Regions from separate parts of the Pantoea sp. X-Soil-OKNW-713 genome, predicted to be linked through region 2. Evidence: predicted binding sites of a transcription regulator. Region 2 holds the regulator's gene; each other region holds the start of a gene.
The links. Region 2 encodes sigma-54, which starts transcription at its own class of promoters, with help from an activator protein. Its sites were predicted from a motif close to GTTGGCACANNTTTCGCTNT; they were not measured.

Region 1: the regulator sigma-54 is predicted to act here: its motif matches at 2,605-2,624, upstream of glnA (glutamate--ammonia ligase).
Region 3: the regulator sigma-54 is predicted to act here: its motif matches at 4,070-4,089, upstream of AC6I8R_RS18585 (gamma carbonic anhydrase family protein).

The regions. Positions count from the first base shown of each region.
Region 1 is NZ_AP035995.1:4,342,292-4,347,965, forward strand. It holds gene yihX (glucose-1-phosphatase) at 1-280, opposite strand, end outside; gene typA (ribosome-dependent GTPase TypA) at 506-2,326, opposite strand; gene glnA (glutamate--ammonia ligase) at 2,771-4,180, shown strand; gene glnL (nitrogen regulation protein NR(II)) at 4,441-5,490, shown strand; gene glnG (nitrogen regulation protein NR(I)) at 5,498-5,674, shown strand, end outside.
Region 2 is NZ_AP035995.1:566,429-572,102, forward strand. It holds gene ptsN (PTS IIA-like nitrogen regulatory protein PtsN) at 1-191, opposite strand, end outside; gene hpf (ribosome hibernation promoting factor) at 366-653, opposite strand; gene rpoN (RNA polymerase factor sigma-54) at 675-2,108, opposite strand; gene lptB (LPS export ABC transporter ATP-binding protein) at 2,157-2,882, opposite strand; gene lptA (lipopolysaccharide ABC transporter substrate-binding protein LptA) at 2,888-3,442, opposite strand; gene lptC (LPS export ABC transporter periplasmic protein LptC) at 3,411-3,989, opposite strand; gene kdsC (3-deoxy-manno-octulosonate-8-phosphatase KdsC) at 3,986-4,552, opposite strand; gene kdsD (arabinose-5-phosphate isomerase KdsD) at 4,566-5,546, opposite strand; gene AC6I8R_RS02540 (calcium/sodium antiporter) at 5,563-5,674, opposite strand, start outside.
Region 3 is NZ_AP035995.1:3,995,672-4,001,345, reverse strand. It holds gene dprA (DNA-protecting protein DprA) at 1-601, shown strand, start outside; gene smg (DUF494 family protein Smg) at 573-1,046, shown strand; gene AC6I8R_RS18605 (DNA topoisomerase family protein) at 1,071-1,616, shown strand; gene tsaC (L-threonylcarbamoyladenylate synthase type 1 TsaC) at 1,622-2,197, shown strand; gene aroE (shikimate dehydrogenase) at 2,201-3,019, shown strand; gene AC6I8R_RS18590 (DUF1488 family protein) at 3,016-3,273, shown strand; gene AC6I8R_RS18585 (gamma carbonic anhydrase family protein) at 3,240-3,794, opposite strand; rRNA gene AC6I8R_RS18580 (16S ribosomal RNA) at 4,261-5,674, shown strand, end outside.

The DNA of each region.
Region 1 (5,674 bases), 3.8 Mb from region 2:
TCATCAGCGCCAGCGTCTCTGGGCGTACATCGATAAACACGGCATGCCAGCCTGCGGTGAATTGTTCATAACTCAGCGCCACATCGAGCTGCTCACATATCCGGGCAGCAAACTCCGGGTCGCTTATTTCGCCGCGTTCGTGTTGTTCGAAGGCTTCATCCATGCGGAAACGGCTTTGTAGCGTTGCCAGCGGCACGCGCCCCAGGTCACTCCAGACGCCAAGTACCCGGTTAAAATCGATATCAACAATCACATTGCCTAAATCAAAGATGTAGAGCATGACGCCTCCTTTATATTCCCTGGATCATTCACTCTAGCGGCAAATGCGAAGGCTGAACAGGCGGGGTGGCGGGGAAATGCCCGATCTGGAAGCGGGCGCACTCTTCTCTTTTTCAGCTCGCACGCGGGTTACATGCAGAATTGGCCTTGCACATTTATCAGACAATTGCCCGACACTCAGGCAAAAAAAAAGCCCCGCATTGCGGGGCTTTCTCTATATGTTCGCTTAGTCTTTGCTGCCGCGAGACGCACGCTTACGGTCGTTCTCGGTCAGGTGACGTTTACGAATACGGATTGACTGTGGAGTTACTTCTACCAGTTCGTCGTCATCGATGAACTCGATAGCCTGCTCCAGCGTCATTTTCACTGGCGGAACCAGAGTGGTCGCTTCGTCGGTACCTGACGCACGCATGTTGGTCAGTTTTTTACCGGTCAGGCAGTTTACGGTCAGGTCGTTAGAACGGCTGTGAATACCGATGATCTGGCCTTCATAAACTTCTGCACCGTGGCCGAGGAACAGCTTACCGCGATCCTGCAAACCGAACAGGGCGAAGGCTACCGCTTTACCCTGACCGTTCGAGATCAGTACGCCGTTCTGACGCTGACCCACTTCGCCCGGACGCACGTCGTCGTAGTGGCTGAAGGTGGAGTACAGCAGACCGGTACCTGAAGTCATGGTCATGAATTCGTTACGGAAGCCGATCAGGCCACGGCTTGGGATCACGTAGTCAAGGCGCACACGGCCTTTACCATCTGGATCCATGTTTTTCATGTCACCTTTACGCTCACCCATCGCCATCATCACAGAACCCTGGTGGGTTTCTTCGATGTCGAGGGTAACGTTTTCGAACGGCTCTTGTTTACGGCCTTCGAACTCACGGAAGATTACTTTCGGACGGGATACCGCCAGCTCGTAGCCTTCACGACGCATGTTTTCGATCAGTACGGACAGGTGCAGTTCACCACGACCTGAAACGCGGAAGGCGTCAGCATCAGCGGTTTCTTCAACGCGCAGCGCAACGTTGTGTACCAGTTCTTTGTTCAGACGCTCCAGAATCTGGCGCGAGGTCACGTACTTACCTTCTTTACCGCAGAACGGTGAGGTGTTGACGTTGAAGAACATGGTTACTGTCGGCTCGTCCACGCTCAGGGCTGGCAGCGCTTCCACATTCTGCGGATCACAGATGGTGTCAGAGATGTTCAGCTCACCCAGACCGGTGATCGCGATGATGTCGCCCGCTTCTGCCAGGTCGCTTTCGATACGTTCCAGACCGAGGTGGCCCAGCACTTTACCGACTTTACCGTTACGGGTTTTGCCTTCGCTGTCGATGATGGTAACTTGCTGGTTCGGCTTCACTTTACCGCGTTTGATGCGGCCGATACCGATAACACCCAGGTAGTTGTTGTAGTCCAGCTGAGAGATCTGCATCTGCAACGGCGCTTCGACTTCAACCTGCGGCGGAGAAACACGGTCAACAATCGCCTGATACAGCGGGGTCATGTCGTCCGCCATGTCGTTGTGATCCAGACCTGCGATACCATTCAGCGCAGAAGCGTAAATGATCGGGAAGTCCAGCTGTTCGTCAGTCGCATCAAGGTTAACGAACAGGTCAAATACCTGGTCAACCACCCAGTCCGGACGCGCGCCAGGACGGTCAACTTTGTTGATAACAACAATCGGCTTCAGGCCGTGAGCAAAGGCTTTTTTGGTTACGAAGCGAGTTTGCGGCATCGGGCCATCCATCGCATCGACAACCAGCAGCACCGAGTCCACCATGGACATCACGCGCTCAACTTCACCACCGAAGTCGGCGTGTCCCGGGGTATCAACGATGTTGATACGATAGTCATTCCATTTGATGGCGGTGTTTTTCGCGAGGATGGTGATTCCACGCTCTTTCTCCAAATCGTTGGAGTCCATTACGCGCTCAGTCGCTTCGGTACGGGCGTCAAAAGTACCGGACTGTTGCAGCAGTTTATCAACCAGGGTGGTCTTACCGTGGTCAACGTGCGCGATGATGGCGATGTTACGCAAATTTTCGGTCACAGCTTTGCCTCAGGCATTATAGAAATAGAAATAACGCGGTATTGTACACGGATTAAGCGGAAGACTGAACATGATCACAGATTTCGCCTAAAGTTTCTTACAGCGCTGGTTTTTAGCACCAATTGCGGTGCATTAATCTGCACTGCGATGGCATTTTGCACTGAAATGGTGCTTTTATTTGCCACAAAGGCACCATTTCAGTGCATCAAATCCATCCTGGTGCAGTCATCGACTCACGACAGGGCGCATCACAGCACGATTTTATCCGCTGTAATAAAGTTGGCACAGAATTCGCTTTAGTATTCTCAAGCGAAAACGACAGTTGCACAACGGTTGAAGAGCTTGCCGAGATCTTTGGTTAGGAGATGTCAGAACCCATGACACATTCCAGGCAACGAAGTTCTCTCACCACGACGACAATGACAATTTCCAGGAGAGTTGAGTATGTCCGCTGAACACGTTCTCTCGATGATGAACGAGCACGAAGTTAAGTTTGTTGACCTGCGTTTTACCGATACCAAAGGTAAAGAACAGCACGTTACTATCCCTGCTCACCAGGTTAACGCTGACTTCTTCGAAGAAGGCAAAATGTTCGATGGCTCCTCCATCGGTGGCTGGAAAGGCATTAACGAATCAGACATGGTACTGATGCCGGACGCAACCACTGCCGTTCTGGACCCGTTCTTCGAAGATCCGACGCTGATCATCCGTTGTGACATCCTTGAGCCAGGCACCATGCAGGGCTACGATCGCGACCCGCGTTCTATCGCCAAGCGCGCAGAAGACTTCCTGCGTTCTTCTGGTATCGCTGATACCGTTCTGTTCGGACCTGAGCCGGAATTCTTCCTGTTCGATGACATCCGTTTCGGTTCTTCAACTTCTGGTTCACACGTTGCTATCGACGATATCGAAGCAGCATGGAACACCGGTAAAGAATACGAAGGCGGCAACAAAGGTCACCGTCCGGCCATCAAAGGTGGTTACTTCCCGGTTCCGCCGGTTGACTCAGCTCAGGACATCCGTTCTGCTATGTGTCTGACCATGGAGCAGATGGGTCTGGTGGTTGAAGCTCATCACCACGAAGTGGCAACTGCTGGTCAGAACGAAGTGGCAACCCGCTTCAACACCATGACCAAAAAAGCTGACGAAATTCAGATCTACAAATACGTTGTTCACAACGTTGCTCACGCTTACGGCAAAACTGCAACCTTCATGCCGAAGCCGATGTTCGGTGACAACGGTTCAGGTATGCACTGCCACATGTCTCTGTCTAAAGGCGGCGTGAACCTGTTCTCTGGCGACAAATACGGCGGCCTGTCTGAAACTGCTCTGTTCTACATCGGCGGTATCATCAAGCACGCTAAAGCCATCAACGCCCTGGCTAACCCGACCACCAACTCTTACAAGCGTCTGGTCCCAGGCTACGAAGCTCCGGTAATGCTGGCTTACTCTGCCCGTAACCGTTCTGCTTCAATCCGTATCCCGGTTGTTGCCAGCCCGAAAGCACGTCGTATTGAAGCGCGCTTCCCGGACCCGGCTGCTAACCCGTACCTGGCATTCACCGCGCTGCTGATGGCTGGCCTCGACGGCATCATCAACAAGATCCACCCGGGCGATGCGATGGACAAAAACCTGTATGACCTGCCGCCGGAAGAAGAAGCTGAGATTCCAAAAGTGGCTGGTTCACTGGAAGAAGCGCTGAACTGCCTGAACGAAGACCGCGAGTTCCTGACCCGTGGTGGCGTGTTCACCGACGACGCTATCGACGCGTACATCGAACTGCGTAAGTCTGAAAACGACCGCGTTCGCATGACTCCGCACCCGGTAGAGTTCGAGCTGTACTACAGCGTGTAATTAATTAAATATTCCGCGGATTTCGTGTTGCAGCAAGGCGGCAACCGAATGAATCCCGGGGAGCTGAGATAGCTCAGTGACCCAGGTGAGTGAGAGCAGCCAACGCGGCTGCGGCACGAAAGACGCTGAAGATTTTTTGTTGCCGTGGAAACTTTCAGCCCATCTTCGGATGGGCTTTTTTCTCCACGAATTCATCGTTCAAATTACGGTTTTTACAACCAAAGGCTATAATGCACTAAATCAGTGCAGAGGAACGCTGTATGGCAACTGGCACGCTGCCCGATGCGGGGCAGATTCTCAACTCCCTGATAAACAGTATTTTGCTGGTTGATAATGAATTAGTTATTCATTACGCCAATCCGGCGGCACAGCAATTACTGGCGCAGAGTTCACGGAAATTATTTGGCACGCCGTTACCTGAATTAACCGGCTATTTTTCGCTGAATATTGAGGTTATGCGCGAGAGTCTTGAGGCCGGCCAGGGCTTTACGGACAGCGAAGTGACCTTAGTGGTGGATGGCCGCGCGCATATTATGTCGCTCACGGCGCAACGTCTGCCCGATGGCTTAATTTTGCTGGAAATGGCGCCGATGGATAATCAACGCCGCCTCAGTCAGGAACAAATTCAGCATGCTCAGCAGGTCGCCGCCCGCGATTTAGTACGTGGTCTGGCACATGAAATTAAAAACCCGCTGGGGGGTTTGCGTGGTGCCGCGCAATTACTATCTCGCGCCCTACCCGACCCTTCGCTGAATGAATATACCAAGGTCATTATTGAGCAAGCCGATCGACTGAGAAATCTGGTAGATCGTTTGCTTGGCCCTCAGCAGCCTGGTTTGCATGTCACTCAAAGCATTCATCAGGTGGCTGAACGCGTGGTCAATCTGGTGTCGATGGAGTTGCCGGATAACGTTTCGCTGGTGCGTGATTACGACCCCAGCCTGCCGGAGTTGCCACACGACCCGGATCAAATCGAACAAGTTCTGCTGAATGTAGTACGCAACGCGCTTCAGGCGTTGGGTGAAGAAGGCGGCACAATTATTATCCGCACCCGCACCGCGTTCCAGTTAACGCTGCATGGTGTGCGATATCGTCTGGTGGCACGCATTGATATTGAAGATGATGGCCCAGGCATTCCGGCTCAACTGCAGGATACGCTGTTCTATCCGATGGTGAGTGGGCGCGAAGGCGGCACCGGTTTAGGTCTGTCGATTGCCCGCAGTCTGATCGATCAGCATTCAGGAAAAATAGAATTTAACAGTTGGCCTGGTCACACCGAATTCTCGGTTTACCTGCCTATTCGCCAGTGAGGTTTCTATGCAACGAGGGATAGTCTGGATCGTCGATGACGATAGCTCCATCCGCTGGGTGCTTGAACGTGCGCTCACTGGAGCCGGTTTGAGCTGTGCAACGTTTGACAGCGGCAACGAGGTGCTGGAAGCGCTCTCAACCAAAACCCCAGATGTTTTACTGTCAGATATTCGTATGCCAGGC
Region 2 (5,674 bases):
ATACCGGTACTGCCCATGCGTTCACGGGTGAGGATCGCTTCGAAAAGCGTCTGGTGAGGCAGATTGAGCTGTTTGGCTGCCAGTTCGCTGATTATTTCCAGCGCACGTTTTTTACTCTGGCAGTGTACGCCGCTGCGGGTGCAGTCCAGCGTAAGGACCGAGCTCAATTCCAGTGTCAGATCGTTGTTCATCATCGTTTCACTTGCGAGTTCACATAGCCGCGAGGATCACCCACTTTACCCCTTATCACGGGAAAAATGCAGTGTCTCCTGTTGGCGCTTGCGCAGATGACAAAACGGGGCGGTCAGCCCGCCCCATTCTGTGCTCTGAGTACCGAACCTATCAGTACTCTGCAAGCGTGAAGGTTAGTGTTTTTTCAGTTTATCTTTATGTTTGGTCAACTGACGGGAAAGCTTGTCGATCAATCCGTCAATCGCCGCGTACATGTCTTCCGCTTCCGATGTCGCGTGCAATTCACCGCCGTTCACATGCAGTGTTGCATCAGCAATCTGCGTTACCTTTTCCACTTTCAGAACAATATAGACCTGATTAATCCGATCAAAATAGTGTTCCAGTTTGGCAAATTTGCTATTTACAAATTCGCGCAGCGGCTCGGTAATCTCTACATTCAGTCCGGTAAGGTTTATTTGCATAGGTCTTCCTTCTCAATACATTCAAACCAGCTGCTTGCGCTGATTCGAGGGCGGGATGGACAAAGACTCGCGATACTTAGCAACCGTACGGCGGGCCACCATGATGCCCTGTTCAGATAACATGGAGGTCAGTTTGCTGTCGCTCAAGGGTTTTGCGGGATTTTCCGCAGAGATCAATTTTTTCACCAACGCACGAATTGCCGTCGAGGAGGCTTCACCGCCACCTTCGGTATTCACATGACTGGAGAAAAAATATTTCAGTTCAAAGATGCCACGCGGGCTATGCAAGTACTTCTGCGTGGTAACACGGGAAATGGTGGATTCATGCATATCCACGGCCTGGGCGATATCCGCCAGCACCATCGGACGCATGTACTCCTCGCCCTGTTCAAAAAACGCCTGCTGCTGCTCGACAATACAACGAGTCACTTTCAGCAGCGTGTCGTTACGGCTCTCCAGGCTCTTAATCAGCCATTTGGCTTCCTGTAAATTGCTGCGGATAAACTGGCTGTCGCTGTCATTACGCGCCGCACCGCCCATCGCCGCGTAGTGCTGATTAATTTTGAGACGCGGTACGCTGTCGGCATTTAGCTCAACTGTCCAGCGGGTGCCGACCTTGCGTACCAGCACATCCGGGATGACATACTCAGGCTCGCTGGTGTTGACCGACTGACCTGGGCGCGGATCAAGCGACTGAATCAGCAACATTGCCTCTTTCAGCACATCTTCTTTCAGACGCGTCATGCGCATCAGGCTACGGAAATCGTGATTGGCCAGCAGATCAAGATGATCGCTCACAATCAACCGTGCTTCCGCCAGCATCGGCGTATCGGCGGCATATTGGGACAGCTGCACCAGCAGGCAATCGCGCAAATCGCGTGCGCCAACGCCGACCGGATCAAAACGCTGTACGCGTTTCAATACCGCTTCCACTTCTTCCAGCGTCAGTTCTTCATCACCGATGCTGTCGCAAATATCCTGGAGCGTCACGGTGAGATAACCGGTGTCGTCAATGGCATCGACAATCGAAGTCGCAATGGCGCGGTCGGTATCGGTGAACGGTGTCAGCTCAACCTGCCACATCAGATAATCCTGCAACGACTGCGTGGTTTCGCCCTGATAGACCGGCAGCTCATCATCCTGGTAATCGGTACCCGTACCGGAAGGCGTTCCGGCGGTGTAGATTTCATCCCAGGTTGCATCGAGCGGCAGCTCTTCCGGCATGTCCTTTTGTTCCAGCGCCTCGCGGGTGTCGAGGGCTTCACTTTCCTGATATTCGCGCGCGTCTACTTCTTCATGGAGTTCTGATTGTTCGAGCAATGGGTTGCTTTCCAGCGCCAGTTGTAATTCCTGCTGGAGTTCAAGCGTAGAGAGTTGCAGCAAGCGAATTGCCTGCTGCAACTGGGGTGTCATCGCCAGCTGTTGGCTGAGCCTGAGTTGCAAACCTTGCTTCATAATCCGGATTGAATTTCCTAAGCAAACGTCGGAGGTTCCGACACCTTATCAGAGTCTGAACTCTTCGCCCAAATAAACACGCTTAACCTGCTCATCTGCAAGTATTTCATCGGGTGTGCCGTGAGCAATCAGATGCCCCTGGCTGACGATGTAAGCGCGTTCACAAACGGCAAGGGTTTCGCGTACGTTGTGGTCGGTAATCAGCACACCCAACCCACTGTCGCGCAGATGTTCAATGATCTTCTTGATATCAATGACGGAAATCGGGTCAACACCGGCAAAAGGCTCATCCAGCAGGATAAACTTAGGATTGGCAGCCAGCGCGCGGGCAATCTCGACACGACGGCGTTCACCGCCGGAGAGTGCCTGACCCATGCTGTCACGCAGGTGTTCGATGTGGAACTCTTCCATCAGTTCGTTGGCTCGATCCTGACGCTGCTCTTCGCTGAGATCGTCACGGATCTGCAATACGGCCATCAGGTTGTCGTAAACGCTGAGGCGACGGAAAATCGAGGCTTCCTGCGGCAGATAACCAATGCCGCGACGTGCACGCGCATGCAGCGGCAGAATGCTGATGTCTTCATCATCAATCACAATACGACCGGCATCGCGCGGCACAATTCCGACCACCATGTAGAAGGTGGTGGTTTTACCGGCCCCGTTGGGGCCAAGCAATCCGACAATTTCGCCGGATTTAACTTGCAGGCTAACGTCTTCTACCACGCGGCGGCCTTTGTAGGCTTTCGCCAGGTTTTCAGCGATCAGTGTGGCCATAGAAATTAGTTACTCTTCTTTTGGCTCTGGGATGAACCGTTTTTGTCCTGCAACTGCGACGGCACCAGCACGGTGGTCACGCGTTTGCTCTGGCCCTGACTGTAGGCCTGCATTTTCTGTTCTTTCACCAGATAGGTGATGCGATCGCCTTTGATATTGCTATCCAACTGTTCAATGTAGGCGTTACCCGTCAGCTCAACAAAGTCATTCGCCAGTTCATAGTGCAATTTGGCCGCATGACCCTGTACCGGCTTACCGTTGTCCTGCATCTGATAAAAGGTTGCCGGGTTGCCCCAGGCATCAACGATGGTTTTTTTGCTGTCACCACCCGGGCGAGTGACGACGACTTTGTCGGCGGTGATCTTGATCGATCCCTGAGTCACGATGACGTTGCCGGTAAAGGTAGCGACATTGCCTTGCAGATCCAGCGACTGATTCTCTGAATCGATATTCACGGGTTTGTCAGAATCCCCGGTTAATGCCAGAGCGGGCAAGCTGGTGGCTAACAGGGCGCTGACCAGCAGTAATTTAAGGCTGTTGTTTTTCATTTTGGATTTCATAGGAGGATTTGACCTTTTCAATCAACTGGGCATTTTTCGTCCGTAAGTTGCCGCGCATCTTCATGCCAGTAGAGTTAAAACTGCGGCCATAAAGGGTGACCTGATCGTCTGAGGTAACATCCTGGGTGACGAGATTGACCACCGCATTATCGGTTTTAATGCGTTCCAGCTCCGAATCCTGCGTCAGGGTGTTCACTTCAACGTGGCCGTAAAGATAAAGCATACGATCTTTGGTGAGCTTTGCCTTATCGGCGCGCACAGACCATGTCGGAATTTTATTCACGTCGTAAGTGGTCATCACCGGATTATCGAACCAGCTCAGTTCATCGGCAGCAAAGTAGGTCACTTTATCCGAAATCAGTTTGTAGGCCAGCGCACCGTCTGGATTGTACACCACGGTGTGAGAAGTCGAACTGGTGTAAGTCGGCTCCTGGTCGTTGGTGGTAACCGGCGCTTTGCTCTCATCCTGGTTGGTAAGATTCCAGCCAATCAGCACCAGAGCGATTAGGGCCAGAATCAGCGTTATCCAACGCCTGCTTTTACTCATACTGATTGCCCTTTGGCATCCTCAAATTTGTTCTGCGCCATTAAGATCAGATCGCAAAGTTCACGTACCGCACCGCGGCCACCGGCAATGCGGGTGACGTAATGCGCGCGCGGCAACAGAATCGGGTGCGCATCGGCGACCGCTACACTCAGACCCACGCGGGCCATTACCGGCCAGTCGATCAGGTCATCACCGATATACGCCACCTGTTCCGCAGATAATGACAGTTTATCCAGGAGTTCGCGCCAGGCCAAAAGCTTATCCGATTGTCCCTGGTAAAGATGCGTAATGCCGAGGGTTTTGCAGCGATCTTCCATCAGTTTGGCATTGCGGCCGGTAATAATAGCCACTTCAATGCCGGAGGTCAGCAGGCAACGAATGCCATAGCCATCGCGCACGTTGAAAGCTTTCAGTTCTTCGCCGCTGTTGCCCATATAAATCAGGCCGTCTGACATTACGCCGTCCACATCACAAATCAGCAGGCGGATCTGCGCTGCGCGCGCCATCACTTCTGCGCTCACCGGACCATAGCAGGTCTCGATCGCAGCTGTTTCAACACTCATGTTCTTTTCCTGTTCAGACAACGCCAGCGCGCAGCATGTCATGCATATGTACCACACCGAGCAGGCGATCGTCATCGGCCACCAGCAGCGCAGTGATGTTTTTGTTTTGCATCAGATTAAGGGCGTCAACGGCCAGCAGGTTGGGACGTACGCGAATACCGCCGCGTGTCATCACATCTTTGATGCTGGCTGACTGGAAATCGATACCCATATCAAACACCCGACGCAAGTCACCGTCGGTAAAGATGCCTTCGATTTTCATCAAGTCATCAACGATCACCGTCAGGCCGAGATTTTTACGTGTGATCTCCAGCAACGCATCACGCAGTGAGGCATCCCGAGAGACATGCGGGATCTCGTCGCCGCTGTGCATGATGTCGCTGACATGCAGCAGCAGTTTACGTCCGAGAGCCCCACCGGGATGGGACAGTGCAAAATCTTCCTGGGTAAATCCGCGTGCTTCCAGCAGCGCGACGGCCAGCGCATCGCCCATCACCAGCGTTGCGGTGGTGCTGGTGGTTGGGGCCAGCCCAAGAGGACAGGCTTCCTGTGGCACTTTGACGCACAGATGCACATCGGCGGCACGTCCCATCGCGCTGTCGGCGCGGCTGGTGATACAGATCAGCTGGACTTTCTGTCGCTTAAGAACCGGGATTAGCGCGAGGATTTCGTTGGATTCGCCGCTATTAGAAATGGCCACCACCACATCATCGGTGCTGACCATGCCAAGGTCACCGTGGCTGGCTTCCGCCGGATGAACAAAGAACGCTGGCGTTCCGGTGCTGGCGAACGTGGCGGCAATTTTTTTGCCGATATGTCCGGACTTGCCCATACCCATCACCACCACTTTGCCCCGACAGGCAAAGATCATTTCGCAGGCGCGGGAGAAATCGTCATTGATATATTGATCGAGTTGCTCAAGTCCTTCGCGCTCAATGCGCAGCACCGCTTTGCCCGCCTGTTGAAAGTCAAAATCCAGTCGCTGATGTGACATGCTCAGTCTGTCCTTATTAACTTGGGGTAAACATGGGGCTAAGCCACAGCCAGCACACCCACACGATAAATCCAGCTAACAACAAGGTGCCTGCTGCCCGGCCAATTCGGCGTCGCGGTTGCAGGCAC
Region 3 (5,674 bases), 3.4 Mb from region 2:
TCCCAGAAACCATCAAAATTTGGCTCAGGAGATCATGAACAATGAAGGTGCCCTGGTCTCCGAATTCCCGTTGGATACGCCTCCTTATGCCACGAATTTTCCACGCCGCAATCGCATCATCAGTGGTTTGAGCATGGGGGTATTGGTGGTGGAAGCCTCCTTGAAAAGCGGCTCACTGGTTACGGCGCGCTATGCATTGGAACAAAATCGCAATGTCTATGCGTTACCCGGTTCCTTGGGGAGTGAAGGCAGTACAGGAACGCACTGGCTGATACAGCAAGGTGCATTGCTGGTCTCCCATCCTGATCAGATTCTCGACGATCTCCATTCGTCCCTTCACTGGCTCCCCCCAACTCAACCAGAAACAATATATTCACAAGACAGTGACGATGTTCCATTGCCATTTGCGGACGTGTTGGCTAACGTAGGTGATGAGGTTACACCTGTTGACGTCGTCGCTGAACGTGCCGGCCAACCTGTGCCAGTTATCTCAGCCCAGTTGCTGGAGCTGGAGTTAGCAGGATGGATCGCAGCTGTACCCGGCGGCTATGTCCGATTAAGGAGGGCATGCCATGTTCGACGTACTTATGTACTTGTTTGAGACCTATATCCATAACGAAGCCGAAATGCGCGTTGACCAGGATAAACTGACCGATGATTTAACCGATGCCGGTTTTCATCGTGAAGATATCTATAATGCGTTGAATTGGCTTGAGAGACTGGCTGATTACCAGGATGGCTTGGTTGCGCCGGTATTGCTGGCGAACGACCCGCTCTCAATGCGTATCTACACGGAAGAAGAGGGCCAGCGTTTAGATGCTGAATGCCGCGGTTTTATTCTGTTCCTGGAACAGATCCAGGTGCTGAATATGGAAACACGCGAAATGGTTATCGAACGAGTGATGGCACTCGATACCCTCGATTTTGATCTGGAAGATCTCAAATGGGTGGTGCTGATGGTGTTGTTCAACATCCCCGGATGTGAAAATGCCTACCAGCAGATGGAAGAACTGTTATTCGACGTCAATGAAGGTATGCTGCATTAATTTGCGATTAATGCATCGGGTTATATGAGTAAATCAGCACTTTTTACCGTGCGTAAACACGACCCATGCCCCGCTTGCGGGGCAGAATTAGTGATACGTGCCGGCAAACATGGCCCATTCCTTGGGTGCGTCAACTATCCAACCTGCGACTATATTCGCCCGCTGAAAAATCAGGGTGACGGTCATATTGTCAAAGTGCTGGAGGGACATGCCTGTCCACAATGTGGTGCTGATAAAGTACTGCGTCAGGGGCGGTTTGGTATGTTTGTTGGTTGTAGCCACTATCCTGAATGTGATTACACCGAAACGATCGATAAGCCTGATGAGACCGCGATCGCTTGCCCACAGTGTCAAAGTGGCAAGCTGGTGCAGCGCCGCTCGCGTTATGGCAAAACTTTTCATGCCTGTGATCGCTATCCCGACTGCCAGTTTGCCGTGAACGCGACGCCTGTTGAAGGTGTTTGCCCGCACTGTCAGTTCCCTTTATTAATTGAAAAGAAAACCGCGCAGGGCATGAAACGTTTCTGCGCCAGTAAGTGCTGCGGCAAACCCGTAGTGCAGGACAACTGATGACTATGACGCAACAACATGCTTTACCGGGCAGTGTCGATTTCTGTATTGAACAACTGCAACAGCAGGCGGTTATCGCTTATCCCACTGAGGCGGTCTTTGGTCTGGGGTGTGACCCGGATAGTGAAAGCGCGGTGATGTCACTGTTGGCATTGAAACAGCGCCCGGTTGAGAAAGGACTGATCCTGATTGCTGCTGACTATGCCCAGCTGGAACCGTATGTGGCCGATCAGGAGCTTTCGGTGGTGCAGCGTGAGCGTATGTTTGCCAGCTGGCCTGGGCCGGTGACTTATGTGGTTCCGGCGTCGCCACATACGCCACGTTGGTTAACCGGACGTTTTGACTCGTTGGCGATTCGTGTTAGTGATCACCCTGATGTACAGGCGCTGTGTCGGCGTTTTGGTAAACCACTGGTTTCAACCAGCGCCAATCTGTCCGGCGAGTCGCCTTGCCGCACCGCAGCTGAGGTCGCTCAGCAATTCGGCGCGGAATTTCCGGTGCTGGTGGGAGAAACCGGGGGCCGTCTTAATCCTTCAGAAATCCGCGATGTGATCAGCGGCGAACTTATCCGTCAGGGCTAATTTATGGACAACTTTGCCGTTTTTGGGAACCCAATCGCGCACAGCAAATCGCCTTTTATTCATCGTCTGTTCGCTGAGCAAACGGGTATCGATCACCGCTATGGCCGGATATGTGCGCCATTGGATGGGTTCCCACAGGCCATTAGCGAGTTCTTTGCATCAGGAGGGAAGGGCGCCAATGTGACCTTGCCTTTCAAAGAACAGGCGTGGGAGTTTGCGGATGAGCTCAGTGAGCGCGCTGCGCTTTCCGGCGCAGTCAATACGTTGAAGAAAGATGCGCAGGGGCAGATTATTGGTGATAACACCGATGGCATTGGTTTACTGAGCGATCTTGAACGACTGGACATGATCCGCCCTGGCGATCGTGTATTGCTGGTGGGAGCGGGTGGCGCGGCGCGTGGTGTCATTTTGCCTCTGCTTTCATTAGGTTGTTCACTCACGGTCACAAATAGAACGGTTGAAAAGGCAGAGTTGCTGGCAGAAATCTTCCGCCACAGCGGTGCCATCCATGCCTGTGGTTTCGAGGCACTGGCGGGGCAGTCATTCGATCTGATTGTGAACGCCACCTCCAGCGGAGTGGAGGGTAAAGTGCCGCCATTACCGGTTTCATTGATTTCTCACCATACTCGTTGCTATGACATGTTCTACCAACAAGGTCTGACGCCATTCTTGCTCTGGTGTCAGCAACACGGAGCGCAGCAACTCGCCGATGGGTTAGGCATGCTGGTGGGGCAGGCGGCGCATGCTTTTCAGTTGTGGCATGGTGTGATGCCAGAAATCGCGCCTGTCATTAAACAGTTAAAAGAAGCGATGCAGTCGTGAATCAGGCTATCCAGTTCCCTGATCGCGAAGAGTGGGATCAGGCGCGTCTGGCGATATGTTTCCCTGTACAGGTCAACGGTATGGGACTGATGTGTGCGATCTCGGCGGATGAACTGCATTACAGATTCGGCGAGGGGGAAGCGATGGCGCTGTTTAGCGCCAATCGCTGGGATCTGGAAGATGAAGCCGAACAGCTTATCCTGGATGATGAAGTCGATCCTCAAGGTTGGGTCTGGCTTTCCTGCGCAAGATAATCATTTTTCCAGCCAACATAGTTGTTTGCCGAGTAACGCAATCCCTCAATCTCGGCTTCATTCAGTGGCCGAATTTGCTTCACCGGGCTGCCTAAATAGAGGTAGCCACTTTCCAGGCGTTTTCCGGGGGGAACCAGGCTACCTGCCCCAATCATCACATCTTCTTCTACTATTACGCCGTCCAGCAGAATCGAACCCATGCCAACCAGAACACGATCACCAATGGTACAGCCATGCAACATGGCTTTATGGCCGACGGTAACGTCTTCTCCAATCACCAGCGGATAGCCTGTCGGGTTGCTGGCTGATTTATGCGTGACATGAAGTACGCTGCCATCCTGAATGTTGGTGCGCGCGCCAATGATCACCTGATTCACATCTCCGCGAATCGCGACCAGTGGCCAGATACTGACATCGTCTCCCATGATGACATCGCCGACCACAACGCTGCTTTTATCGATCATTACCCGATCGCCAATTTGTGGGTAGCTGCTTTTATAGGGACGTAAGGCTGTTGACATGATCTTTCTCCTTTTACTCATTTATCCCTAGCCTGAGCGCGATCAGGGCGGCAGACAAGCTGATTTTTGAGCGGATCGTTCGTGATCTCAGCAGAAAGGATGAAAACTCGCCACTCGAATAAAAAGATCGAAAAAAGGGGTTGTGCAAAAAATTCGGATCCCTATAATGCGCCTCCACTGACACGGCAAAGCGGCAACGCAGACGGTCAGCGAGGGACGAAGTGATTCATCCCGCCAGAGAAAAATCTCGAAAAAGAGATTGACTCTGAAGGAGGAAAGCGTAATATACGCCACCTCGCGACAGACGGTTAACCCGCTGTTCGCACTGCTCTTTAACAATTTATCAGACAATCTGTGTGGGCACTCGCAGGATTGATATCAAAAGTCTACGGACTTAAAAAATATCAAGTCTCAAGAGTGAACACGTAATTCATTACGAAGTTTAATTCTTTGAGCATCAAACTTTAAATTGAAGAGTTTGATCATGGCTCAGATTGAACGCTGGCGGCAGGCCTAACACATGCAAGTCGAACGGTAGCACAGAGGAGCTTGCTCCTTGGGTGACGAGTGGCGGACGGGTGAGTAATGTCTGGGGATCTGCCCGATGGAGGGGGATAACTACTGGAAACGGTAGCTAATACCGCATAACGTCGCAAGACCAAAGTGGGGGACCTTCGGGCCTCACACCATCGGATGAACCCAGATGGGATTAGCTAGTAGGTGGGGTAACGGCTCACCTAGGCGACGATCCCTAGCTGGTCTGAGAGGATGACCAGCCACACTGGAACTGAGACACGGTCCAGACTCCTACGGGAGGCAGCAGTGGGGAATATTGCACAATGGGCGCAAGCCTGATGCAGCCATGCCGCGTGTATGAAGAAGGCCTTCGGGTTGTAAAGTACTTTCAGCGGGGAGGAAGGGATGATGTTTAATACGCATCGTCATTGACGTTACCCGCAGAAGAAGCACCGGCTAACTCCGTGCCAGCAGCCGCGGTAATACGGAGGGTGCAAGCGTTAATCGGAATTACTGGGCGTAAAGCGCACGCAGGCGGTCTGTCAAGTCGGATGTGAAATCCCCGGGCTTAACCTGGGAACTGCATTCGAAACTGGCAGGCTAGAGTCTTGTAGAGGGGGGTAGAATTCCAGGTGTAGCGGTGAAATGCGTAGAGATCTGGAGGAATACCGGTGGCGAAGGCGGCCCCCTGGACAAAGACTGACGCTCAGGTGCGAAAGCGTGGGGAGCAAACAGGATTAGATACCCTGGTAGTCCACGCTGTAAACGATGTCGACTTGGAGGTTGTGCCCTTGAGGCGTGGCTTCCGGAGCTAACGCGTTAAGTCGACCGCCTGGGGAGTACGGCCGCAAGGTTAAAACTCAAATGAATTGACGGGGGCCCGCACAAGCGGTGGAGCATGTGGTTTAATTCGATGCAACGCGAAGAACCTTACCTGGCCTTGACATCCAGAGAATTTGGCAGAGATGCCTTAGTGCCTTCGGGAACTCTGAGACAGGTGCTGCATGGCTGTCGTCAGCTCGTGTTGTGAAATGTTGGGTTAAGTCCCGCAACGAGCGCAACCCTTATCCTTTGTTGCCAGCGATTCGGTCGGGAACTCAAAGGAGACTGCCGGTGATAAACCGGAGGAAGGTGGGGATGACGTCAAGTCATCATGGCCCTTACGGCCAGGGCTACACACGTGCTACAATGGCGCATACAAAGAGAAGCGACCTCGCGAGAGCAAGCGGACCTCATAAAGTGCGTCGTAGTCCGGATTGGAGTCTGCAACTCGACTCCATGAAGTCGGAATCGCTAGTAATCGTAGATCAGAATGCTACGGTGAATACGTTCCCGGGCCTTGTACACACCGCCCGTCACACCAT